Regions from separate parts of the Streptomyces sp. NBC_01454 genome, predicted to be linked through region 1. Evidence: predicted binding sites of a transcription regulator. Region 1 holds the regulator's gene; the other holds the start of a gene.
The links. Region 1 encodes HrcA, which represses chaperone genes, less so after heat shock. Its sites were predicted from a motif close to TTNGCACTCNGNNNNNCNGAGTGCNAA; they were not measured.
Positions count from the first base shown of each region.

Region 2: the regulator HrcA is predicted to act here: its motif matches at 2,482-2,508, upstream of groL (chaperonin GroEL).

Region 1 covers NZ_CP109460.1:5,637,655-5,642,526, reverse strand. The annotation lists gene OIU81_RS25015 (nitronate monooxygenase) at 1-541, opposite strand, end outside; gene dnaJ (molecular chaperone DnaJ) at 637-1,773, opposite strand; gene hrcA (heat-inducible transcriptional repressor HrcA) at 1,774-2,790, opposite strand; gene OIU81_RS25000 (MBL fold metallo-hydrolase) at 2,986-3,723, shown strand; gene OIU81_RS24995 (DUF3097 domain-containing protein) at 3,803-4,636, shown strand; gene OIU81_RS24990 (Uma2 family endonuclease) at 4,614-4,872, opposite strand, start outside.
Region 2 covers NZ_CP109460.1:3,336,582-3,341,453, forward strand. The annotation lists gene OIU81_RS14500 (hypothetical protein) at 281-577, shown strand; gene groL (chaperonin GroEL) at 691-2,316, opposite strand; gene OIU81_RS14510 (cold-shock protein) at 2,639-2,842, opposite strand; gene OIU81_RS14515 (MoaD/ThiS family protein) at 3,266-3,544, opposite strand; gene thrC (threonine synthase) at 3,621-4,872, opposite strand, start outside.

The DNA.
Region 1 (4,872 bases):
CCTGGTGCCCGCCGGCCTCCACGCCCTGCACACACACCGCGTCGGCGCCGGACCACTGGGCGGCCTGCGCCTCGGCGGCGGTGGTGACCGTGACGACCGTGTACGTACCGACCTGCGCGAAGGAGTCGAGGACGGCGCGCGAGGGGCAGCCGAAGGTGAAGGACACCACCGGCACCGGGTCCTCCCGCAGGATCGCCAGCTTGGCCTCGTAGCCGTCGTCGCTGGGGCCCTCGGTGTCGCCGAGTTCGGTCTCGTACCAGGCGGCCTCGCCCGCGAGTTGCTCGCGGTAGACCTCGACGACGGAGCCGTCGGCCAGGGACGGCTGCGGCATGAAGAGGTTGACGCCGAAGGGCCGGTCGGTCAGCGCCCGCAGCTGTTTGATCTCCTGGTACATCCCGTCGGCGGTCTTGTAGCCGGCGGCGAGGAAGCCGAGACCGCCGGCGCCGCAGACGGCGGCGGCCAGTTCGGGCCCGGATCCGCCGCCCGCCATGGGGGCCTGCACGATCGGGTGGCGGCAGAGATCGGTGAGCGCGGTGGGCATGACCTCATCGTGTCACGCCCACCGCCTCGCCCCGCATCGGGGCCACGCTGTCGCGGCTGCCGGGACGAACGCCGTCGGACCCCGGCTCACCTGGGCTATCGCCCGTTGAAGGCGTCCTTCAGACGGGAGAACAGCCCCTGCTGACCGGGCTGGAACTGCCCCGTGGGCCGCTCCTCACCGCGGAGCTTGGCGAGCCGCCGCAGCAGCTCCTCCTGCTCGGGGTCGAGCTTGGACGGCGTCTGCACCTCGACATGGACGATGAGGTCGCCCCGGCCGCCCCCGCGCAGGTGGGTCACCCCGCGCTGGTGCAGCGGGATGGACTGGCCGGACTGGGTGCCGGGCCGGACGTCGATCTCCTCGACCCCGTCCAGCGTCTCCAGCGGGCATTGGGTGCCCAGTGACGCCGCCGTCATCGGGATGGTGACCGTGCAGTGCAGATCGTCGCCGCGCCGCTGGAAGACCGCGTGCGGCAGCTCGTGGATCTCCACGTAGAGGTCGCCGGCGGGGCCGCCGCCGGGGCCGACCTCGCCCTCCCCCGCGAGCTGGATGCGGGTGCCGTTGTCGACACCGGCGGGGATCTTGACGGTCAGGGTGCGGCGGGAGCGGATCCGTCCGTCGCCGGCGCACTCGGGGCACGGTGTCGGCACGACGGTCCCGAAGCCCTGGCACTGCGGGCACGGCCGGGAGGTCATGACCTGGCCGAGGAAGGACCGGGTGACCTGCGAGACCTCACCGCGGCCGCGGCACATGTCACAGGTCTGCGCCGAGGTACCCGGCGCCGCGCCCTCGCCGGTGCACGTCGTGCAGACGATGGCGGTGTCGACCTGGATGTCCTTGGTCGTGCCGAAGGCCGCTTCGTTCAGCTCGACATCGAGGCGGATCATGGCGTCCTGGCCCCGGCGGGTGCGCGAGCGCGGGCCGCGCTGCGACGCGGTGCCGAAGAACGCGTCCATGATGTCGGAGAAGTTGCCGAAGCCCGCGCCGAAGCCGCCCGCGCCCTGGCCGCCGCCGGCCTGCGAGAGGGGGTCGCCGCCGAGGTCGTAGACCTGCTTCTTCTGCGGATCCGACAGGACCTCGTAAGCGGCGTTGATCTCCTTGAACCGCTCCTGGGTCTTCGGGTCGGGGTTCACATCCGGGTGCAGCTCGCGCGCCAGCCGACGGAAGGCCTTCTTGATCTGGTCCTGCGAGGCGTCGCGGCCGACGCCGAGGACCGAGTAGTAGTCCGTGGCCACTTACGACTCCGCGAGGATTTGTCCGACGTAACGTGCCACTGCGCGTACCGCTCCCATCGTTCCGGGGTAGTCCATGCGGGTCGGTCCGACCACGCCGAGTTTGGCGACTGCCTCGTCGCCCGAACCGTAGCCGACCGCGACGACCGATGTGGACGTCAGGCCTTCATGGGCATTCTCATGCCCGATACGTACGGTCATGCCCGAGTCCTTGGCCTCCCCGAGCAGCTTGAGCAGCACCACGTGCTCCTCAAGGGCCTCCAGCACCGGCCGGATGGTCAGTGGAAAATCGTGCCCGAAGCGCGTGAGATTGGCGGTGCCGCCGATCACCAGTCGCTCTTCGGTCTCCTCCACCAAAGTCTCCAGCAACACCGACAGCACTGTCGAGACCGTGCCGCGGTCGTCCTGCTCGAAGGACTCCGGGAGATCCTGCACCAACTGCGGCACATCCGCGAACCTGCGGCCCACGACCCGGCTGTTGAGCCGCGCCCGCAGATCCGCCAGGGACATCTCACCGAACGGCGCCTGGCAGTCGATGAGCCGCTGCTCGACCCGTCCGGTGTCCGTGATCAGTACGAGCATCAGGCGGGCCGGGGCCAGCGCCAGCAGCTCGACGTGCCGGACCGTGGAGCGGGTCAGGGAGGGGTACTGCACGACGGCGACCTGCCGGGTCAGCTGCGCCAGCAGCCGGACCGTGCGGCCGACGACGTCGTCGAGGTCGACGGCGCCGTCCAGGAAATTCTGGATCGCCCGCCGCTCCGGGCTGGACAGCGGCTTGACGCCGGCCAGCTTGTCGACGAACAGGCGATAGCCCTTGTCGGTCGGGATCCGCCCGGCACTTGTGTGCGGCTGGGCGATGAACCCCTCGTCCTCCAGGGCCGCCATGTCGTTGCGGATCGTCGCCGGGGAGACCCCGAGCTGATGGCGCTCCGTGAGTGCCTTGGAGCCGACCGGCTCCTCCGTCCCGACATAGTCCTGGACGATGGCGCGCAGCACTTCGAGCCTGCGTTCACTGAGCATTCCGCGCACCTCCAGTCCGGCCGTCCCGGCGTCTCGATCCTCCTGGCACTCACACGGGCAGAGTGCCAGACCCGGAGCCAGTGTACGGCCGGGTAGCACGGCCACGGCAAGGGCGGCCGCGCGGAGCAACCGCCCGATGCCCGTGTTCGGCCGATCTGCCGGGCAACGCTATCGCGAGGGCGCTAGCGTCTCGGTATGCACACTGCTTGGGAAGAGGCCGGCTGGGAACGGCTCGGTGACGGTGTCACCAGGCGCCGGATGCCGGGGTGGGACGAGACGATCGGGGTGATCGCGGGGACCACCGGCGTCATGATCGTCGACACCGGCGCGACCCTTCGCGACGGCGCGGAGCTGCGCCGGACGATCCGCGGGGTGCTGGGCCGGGACGTGACGCATGTCGCGCTCACCCACCCGCATTTCGATCATGTGCTGGGCACCGCCGCCTTCGCGGGCGTCGAGGTGTTCGGCGCGGCCGGCCTCGGTGATCTGCTGCGCCGCGGCAAGGACGAGCTGCGGCACGACGCGGTACGGCACGGCGTCGACCGGGACGCCGCCGCGGAGGCCGCCGATCTGCTGGTCGCCCCGCACCACCACGTCCACGGCCAGCTGACCGTCGAGCTCGGCGACCGTCAGGTGCTGCTCGCCAACGTCGGTCCCGGGCACACCGCCCACGATCTCGCGGTCCTGGTCCCGGGCCGGCAGGGCGCCCCCGAGATCGTCTTCTGCGGCGATCTGGTCGAGGAGTCCGGTGAGCCGCAGGCGGGCCCGGACGCACTGCCGCAGCAGTGGCCCGGCGCGCTGGACCGGCTGCTGGCCCTCGGCGGCGAGGACGCGGTCTACGTCCCCGGCCACGGCGCCGTGGTGGACGCCGCCTTCGTCCACGCCCAGCGGGACGCCCTGGCGACCCGCTTCGGCGTCGCCCCCGCCTCCTGACCCCTGCCCCGACCGTCCACCGCCCGCCGCCCCCACTTCGCATCCCCCTCCTCGAACAGAACAGGCGCAGAACAGGCCCATGCAGAGCAAGCGCTACAGCCCCGACCTGACCCCGTCCTGGAAGAAGCAGCGCCCCGCCCCGGAGGTACCGGCCGACCCGGATCTGGTCGTCGAGGAGGTCACCACGGGCTTCTGCGGCGCCGTGATCCGCTGCGAGAAGACGGCCGAGGGCCCGACGGTCACCCTGGAGGACCGCTTCGGCAAGCACCGCGTCTTTCCGATGACCCCGCGCGGCTTCCTTCTGGAGGGCAAGGTCGTCACCCTCGTACGCCCCCAGGGCCGCCCGGCGCCGAGCACTCCGGCCCGTACGGCCTCCGGCTCGCTCGCCGTCCCCGGCGCCCGCGCCCGGGTCGCCCGCGCCGGGCGCATCTATGTGGAGGGCCGGCACGACGCCGAACTCGTCGAGCGGGTCTGGGGCGACGACCTGCGCATCGAGGGCGTCGTCGTGGAGTACCTGGAGGGCATCGACGACCTCCCGGCGATCGTCCGCAGCTTCTCCCCCGGGCCGGACGCCCGCCTCGGCGTCCTCGTCGACCACCTCGTCCCCGGCTCGAAGGAGTCCCGGATCGCGGCCGAGGTGACGGGCGCGGACGCCCTGGTCGTCGGCCACCCGTACATCGACGTGTGGGAGGCGGTGAAGCCGTCGTCCGTCGGTATCCCGGCCTGGCCCACCGTCCCGCGCGGGCAGGACTGGAAGACGGGCGTGTGCCGCGCACTGGGCTGGCCGGAGAACACCGGGGCGGCCTGGCAGCACATCCTGTCGCGCGTGCGCTCCTACAAGGACCTGGAGCCGGCGCTGCTGGGAAGGGTTGAGGAACTGATCGACTTCGTCACGGACGGCGGTGCGGCCTGACGTTGGGGAGGATGCCGAACTCGGTGGTGTCCAGGTCGACGTCGAGCAGCCCCAAGGGCACGGATTCGCCGAATTTGCCGATCCGCTGAGTCCGGTAGTCAGCCTCCTCGCCACTGCCGACGGGGTCGGTGAGCAGGACGCATTGCGCCATGACGGGGTCGACGATGAGGTAGGCGGGAATCCCGCCCGCCGCGTAGATGGACCGTTTCACGCCGTAGTCACGGTCGACGCTGTTC
Region 2 (4,872 bases), 2.3 Mb from region 1:
TTCCACTGCACGCCACCGCACGCCACCGCCCGGCGGCCGGAGCTGCACGCACGGCCCCGCATGGCCGATGCCCAGACCGATGCGGCCGTCCCGCTCGTCCACCGCATAGCTTCCGGGCACCGGAATCACGGTCACCGCTCCTCCTCGCCGTGTCCCGGTGCGGCGGTCCGGACGTAGTCCGCCGGAGACCCCGATCCGACCGACCCCGATCCGACCGACCCTGATCCGACCGACCCTGATCCTGCCTCCCCGTGGCGCGGCGGTACGTAGTGTCGGCGCCATGCTGATCCGATTACGCCGCCCCTGGCGCGCCAGGCTGATCGTGGCACTCACCGTTCTCGTGCTGACCACGGGCGGCGTGGCACTGATCCTTCGGGGCGAGGCGCCGCCCCCGCTCCCGCCGCTGCCTGCGACACACGGCAAGGTTCTGACCCAGGTCGTCTTCGAAAGCTCCCTCGACCGCGACGCCCCGCCCGCACCGGCCACCCTCTGCGGCGCCGTGATGCTGTCCGTGGCGGGGGCACTGAGCCTCGTGGGCTGTCTCATCGTCCGCCGTCGGCCGTGGCCCGCCGAGTAGTCCCCGGCGATGCCCGCAAACGCCGCCGGGGCGGCACCCCCTGGGAGGAGGGTGCCGCCCCGACGTACGTCTGGACGTGTGGTCCGGGAGGACCAGCGTCTGATCCGCGAGGATCAGAAGTCCATGTCACCGCCCGGCATGCCGCCCGGAGCGCCCGCCGCGGCGGCCTTCTCCGGCTTGTCGGCGATGACGGCCTCGGTGGTGAGGAACAGCGCCGCGATGGAAGCGGCGTTCTGCAGCGCGGAGCGGGTGACCTTGGCGGGGTCGATGATGCCTTCGGCGATCATGTCGACGTACTCACCGGTCGCGGCGTTCAGACCGTGACCGACGGCCAGGTTGCGCACCTTCTCCACCACAACGCCGCCCTCGAGGCCGCCGTTGACGGAGATCTGCTTGAGCGGGGCCTCCAGCGCGAGCTTCACGGCGTTGGCGCCGGTGGCCTCGTCACCCTCGAGGTCCAGCTTCTCGAAGACCGAGGAAGCCTGGAGCAGGGCGACGCCACCGCCGGCGACGATGCCCTCCTCGACGGCCGCCTTCGCGTTGCGAACGGCGTCCTCGATGCGGTGCTTGCGCTCCTTGAGCTCAACCTCGGTGGCGGCACCGGCCTTGATGACGGCCACGCCGCCGGCCAGCTTCGCCAGACGCTCCTGGAGCTTCTCGCGGTCGTAGTCCGAGTCGCTGTTCTCGATCTCGGCACGGATCTGGTTGACGCGGCCCTGGACCTGCTCGCTGTCACCGGCACCGTCGACGATGGTGGTCTCGTCCTTGGTGATGACGACCTTGCGGGCGCGGCCGAGCAGTTCGAGACCGGCGTTCTCCAGCTTGAGGCCGACCTCCTCGGAGATGACGGTGCCACCGGTGAGGATGGCGATGTCGCCGAGCATGGCCTTGCGGCGGTCACCGAAGCCCGGGGCCTTGACGGCGACGGACTTGAAGGTGCCACGGATCTTGTTGACGACCAGGGTCGACAGGGCCTCGCCCTCGACGTCCTCGGCGATGATCAGCAGCGGCTTGCCGGACTGCATGACCTTCTCCAGGAGCGGCAGCAGGTCCTTCACGCTGCTGATCTTGGAGTTGACGATCAGGATGTACGGGTCGTCGAGCGCGGCTTCCATGCGCTCCATGTCGGTCGCGAAGTACGCCGAGATGTAGCCCTTGTCGAAGCGCATACCCTCGGTGAGTTCCAGCTCCAGACCGAAGGTCTGGGACTCCTCGACGGTGATGACGCCTTCCTTGCCGACCTTGTCCATGGCCTCGGCGATCAGCTCGCCGATCTGGGTGTCGGCGGCGGAGATGGAGGCGGTCGAAGCGATCTGCTCCTTGGTCTCCACGTCCTTGGCCTGCTCGAGCAGGGCGGCGGAGACGGCCTCGACGGCCTTCTCGATACCGCGCTTGAGGGCCATCGGGTTGGCGCCGGCGGCGACGTTGCGCAGGCCCTCGCGGACCAGGGCCTGGGCCAGGACGGTCGCGGTCGTCGTGCCGTCACCGGCGACGTCGTCCGTCTTCTTCGCGACCTCCTTGACCAGCTCGGCACCGATCTTCTCGTACGGGTCCTCGAGCTCGATCTCCTTGGCGATGGATACACCATCGTTGGTGATCGTGGGGGCGCCCCACTTCTTCTCGAGGACGACGTTGCGGCCCTTGGGGCCGAGGGTGACCTTGACGGCGTCGGCGAGCTGGTTCATCCCGCGCTCGAGCCCGCGCCGCGCCTCCTCGTCGAACGCGATGATCTTGGCCATGTGAAGTGGTCCTCCCGGACTAATGGGGTCTCCCCTGCTCGAACGCAGTTGAGAGCGTGGGGAAGGATTGCTCCGGACCGCGCTGGCGCCCGCGACGGACGGCCTGCAAACCCTGGCGGTTCCCTGCCCCACCCGGCCTGCGGGCCTCACCGACCCGGTCCTTCGTTGTCACTCTCACTCGGAGAGTGCTAACGCCAATGATTAGCACTCGAGGGGTGCGAGTGCAAGCGCCCATCAAGGGGTGCCCCCTTCGGGGCGGACAGCAGAAGGCCCGTACCCCCAAAGGGCACGGGCCTTCTTCGCGCAGCAGTCGGTCGGCGCCTCAGCCGGCCACCCGGACCATGTCCGCCTGCGGCCCCTTCTGGCCCTGCGAGATCTCGAACTCGACCCGCTGGCCCTCCTCAAGGGTGCGGTAGCCGTCCATCTGGATCGCGCTGTAGTGGACGAAAACATCCGCACCACCGTCGACCGCGATGAAGCCGTACCCCTTCTCCGCGTTGAACCACTTGACGGTGCCCTGAGCCATGCCTAACTCCCCTATTACTGGCCCTTGCGCAGGACCGCACTTCGCGGACCCGGGTCAGACCTCACCCCGCGAAAGGCCCGTGGGGTGTGCGCCGGAACGCGTCGACCGCCGCTGAATGTATCTGCACAGATGCCCAGAGCAACAGGTCAATCGGACGAGAATTCTGGGGCCGGAGAATCGGCAATTTAAGGTGAAATCCCAGTTCTTCGGGGCAAGTCGGGCCGGGCGTAGCACACATAAGCGACAAATGCTGCTCACACTTTGAGCACAACTGATCGCTGTCTCATATGCGTTCGGCACGCGCACGGTGATATCCGGAAGGGGATCACCCCAATGGTATCCCCTTTCACAACATGGAATTGCCCCGTCCGCTTTCTGGCGGACGGGGCAATTCCGGTCAAGCAGGGGAAGAGTTGGCGCAAATCAGCAGCCGCCGGCGACCGCGGGAATGATCGAGATGCCCGCGCCGTCCGGGGTCGGCGTCTCCAGGCCCTGCTCGAAGCGCACGTCGTCGTCGTTGACGTAGACGTTCACGAAGCGGCGCAGCTTGCCGGCGTCGTCCAGCACACGGGCCGCGATGCCCTGGTGGTTCCGCTCCAGGTCCGTGATCACCTCGGAGAGGGTCGCGCCCTCGGCGGGGACCTCGGCCTGGCCGTCGGTGTAGGTGCGGAGGATGGTGGGGATGCGGACCTTGACGCTCATGGTTCTGCCTTCCGGTGGTGCGGTGTACGAGTGCGTGGCTGGGGCGCGGTGCCCGTCCGGGGACGGGCCGGCGGCCTCAGCCGGCCAGGCCTGCCGCGCGGAACGCTTCCAGGTCCGGGCGGATCGTGGCCGTGGGACCGGACGTCGGCGCGACCGCGTCCAGGGTCTTGAGGCCGTCACCGGTGTTGAGGACGACGGTGGTCAGGGACGGGTCGAGCAGACCCTCCTCGATCAACTTCTTGGTCACGCCGACGGTCACGCCGCCCGCGGTCTCCGCGAAGATCCCCTCCGTACGGGCCAGCAGCTTGATCGCGTCGACGACCTGCTCGTCGTTGACGTCGTCGACCGCGCCGCCCGTACGCCGGGCGATGTCGAGCACATACGGACCGTCCGCCGGGTTGCCGATCGCCAGCGACTTGGCGATGGTCTTCGGCTTCTGCGGGCGCACCACGTCGTGCCCGGCCTTGAAGGCCGTGGACACCGGCGAGCAGCCCTCCGCCTGTGCGCCGAAGATCTTGTAGGGCTTGTCCTCGACCAGGCCGAGGGCGATCAGCTCCTTGAGCCCCTTGTCGATCTTCGTCAGCTGCGAGCCGGACGCGATCGGGATGACGATCTGGTCCGGGAGCCGCCAGCCGAGCTGCTCGCAGATCTCGTACGCGAGGGTCTTGGAACCCTCTCCGTAGTACGGACGCAGATTGACGTTGACGAAGCCCCAGCCCTCGCCCAGCGGGTCGCCGATGAGCTCCGAGCAGAAGCGGTTGACGTCGTCGTAGTTGCCCTCGATGCCGACCAGGTCGCCGCCGTAGACCGCGGCCATGACGACCTTGCCGGCCTCAAGGTCGTGCGGGATGAAGACGCAGGACTCGAAACCGGCGCGGCGCGCCGCGGCACCGACCGCACCGGCGAGGTTGCCGGTGGAGGAGCAGGACAGGGTGGTGAAGCCGAAGGCACGGGCGGCCTCGACGGCGATCGCCACGACGCGGTCCTTGAAGGAGTGCGTCGGGTTGCCGGAGTCGTCCTTGACGTACAGCCCGCCGGTGACGCCCAGCTCGGCGGCGAGCCGGTCGGCCTTCACGAGCTTGGTGAAGCCGGGGTTGAGGTTGGGCTTGTCGGCCACGTCGGAGGGGACGGGCAGCAGCGGGGCGTAGCGCCAGATGTTGTCCGGCCCGGCCTCGATCTGCTTCCGCAGGCCCTCGGGGTCGCCGCTCGGCAGGTCGTAGGCGACTTCGAGCGGCCCGAAACATTCCTGGCACGCGAAGATCGGGCCGAGCGCGAAACGCTGTCCGCACTCGCGGCAGGACAATGCCGCGGCGGGGCCCAGAGCGACG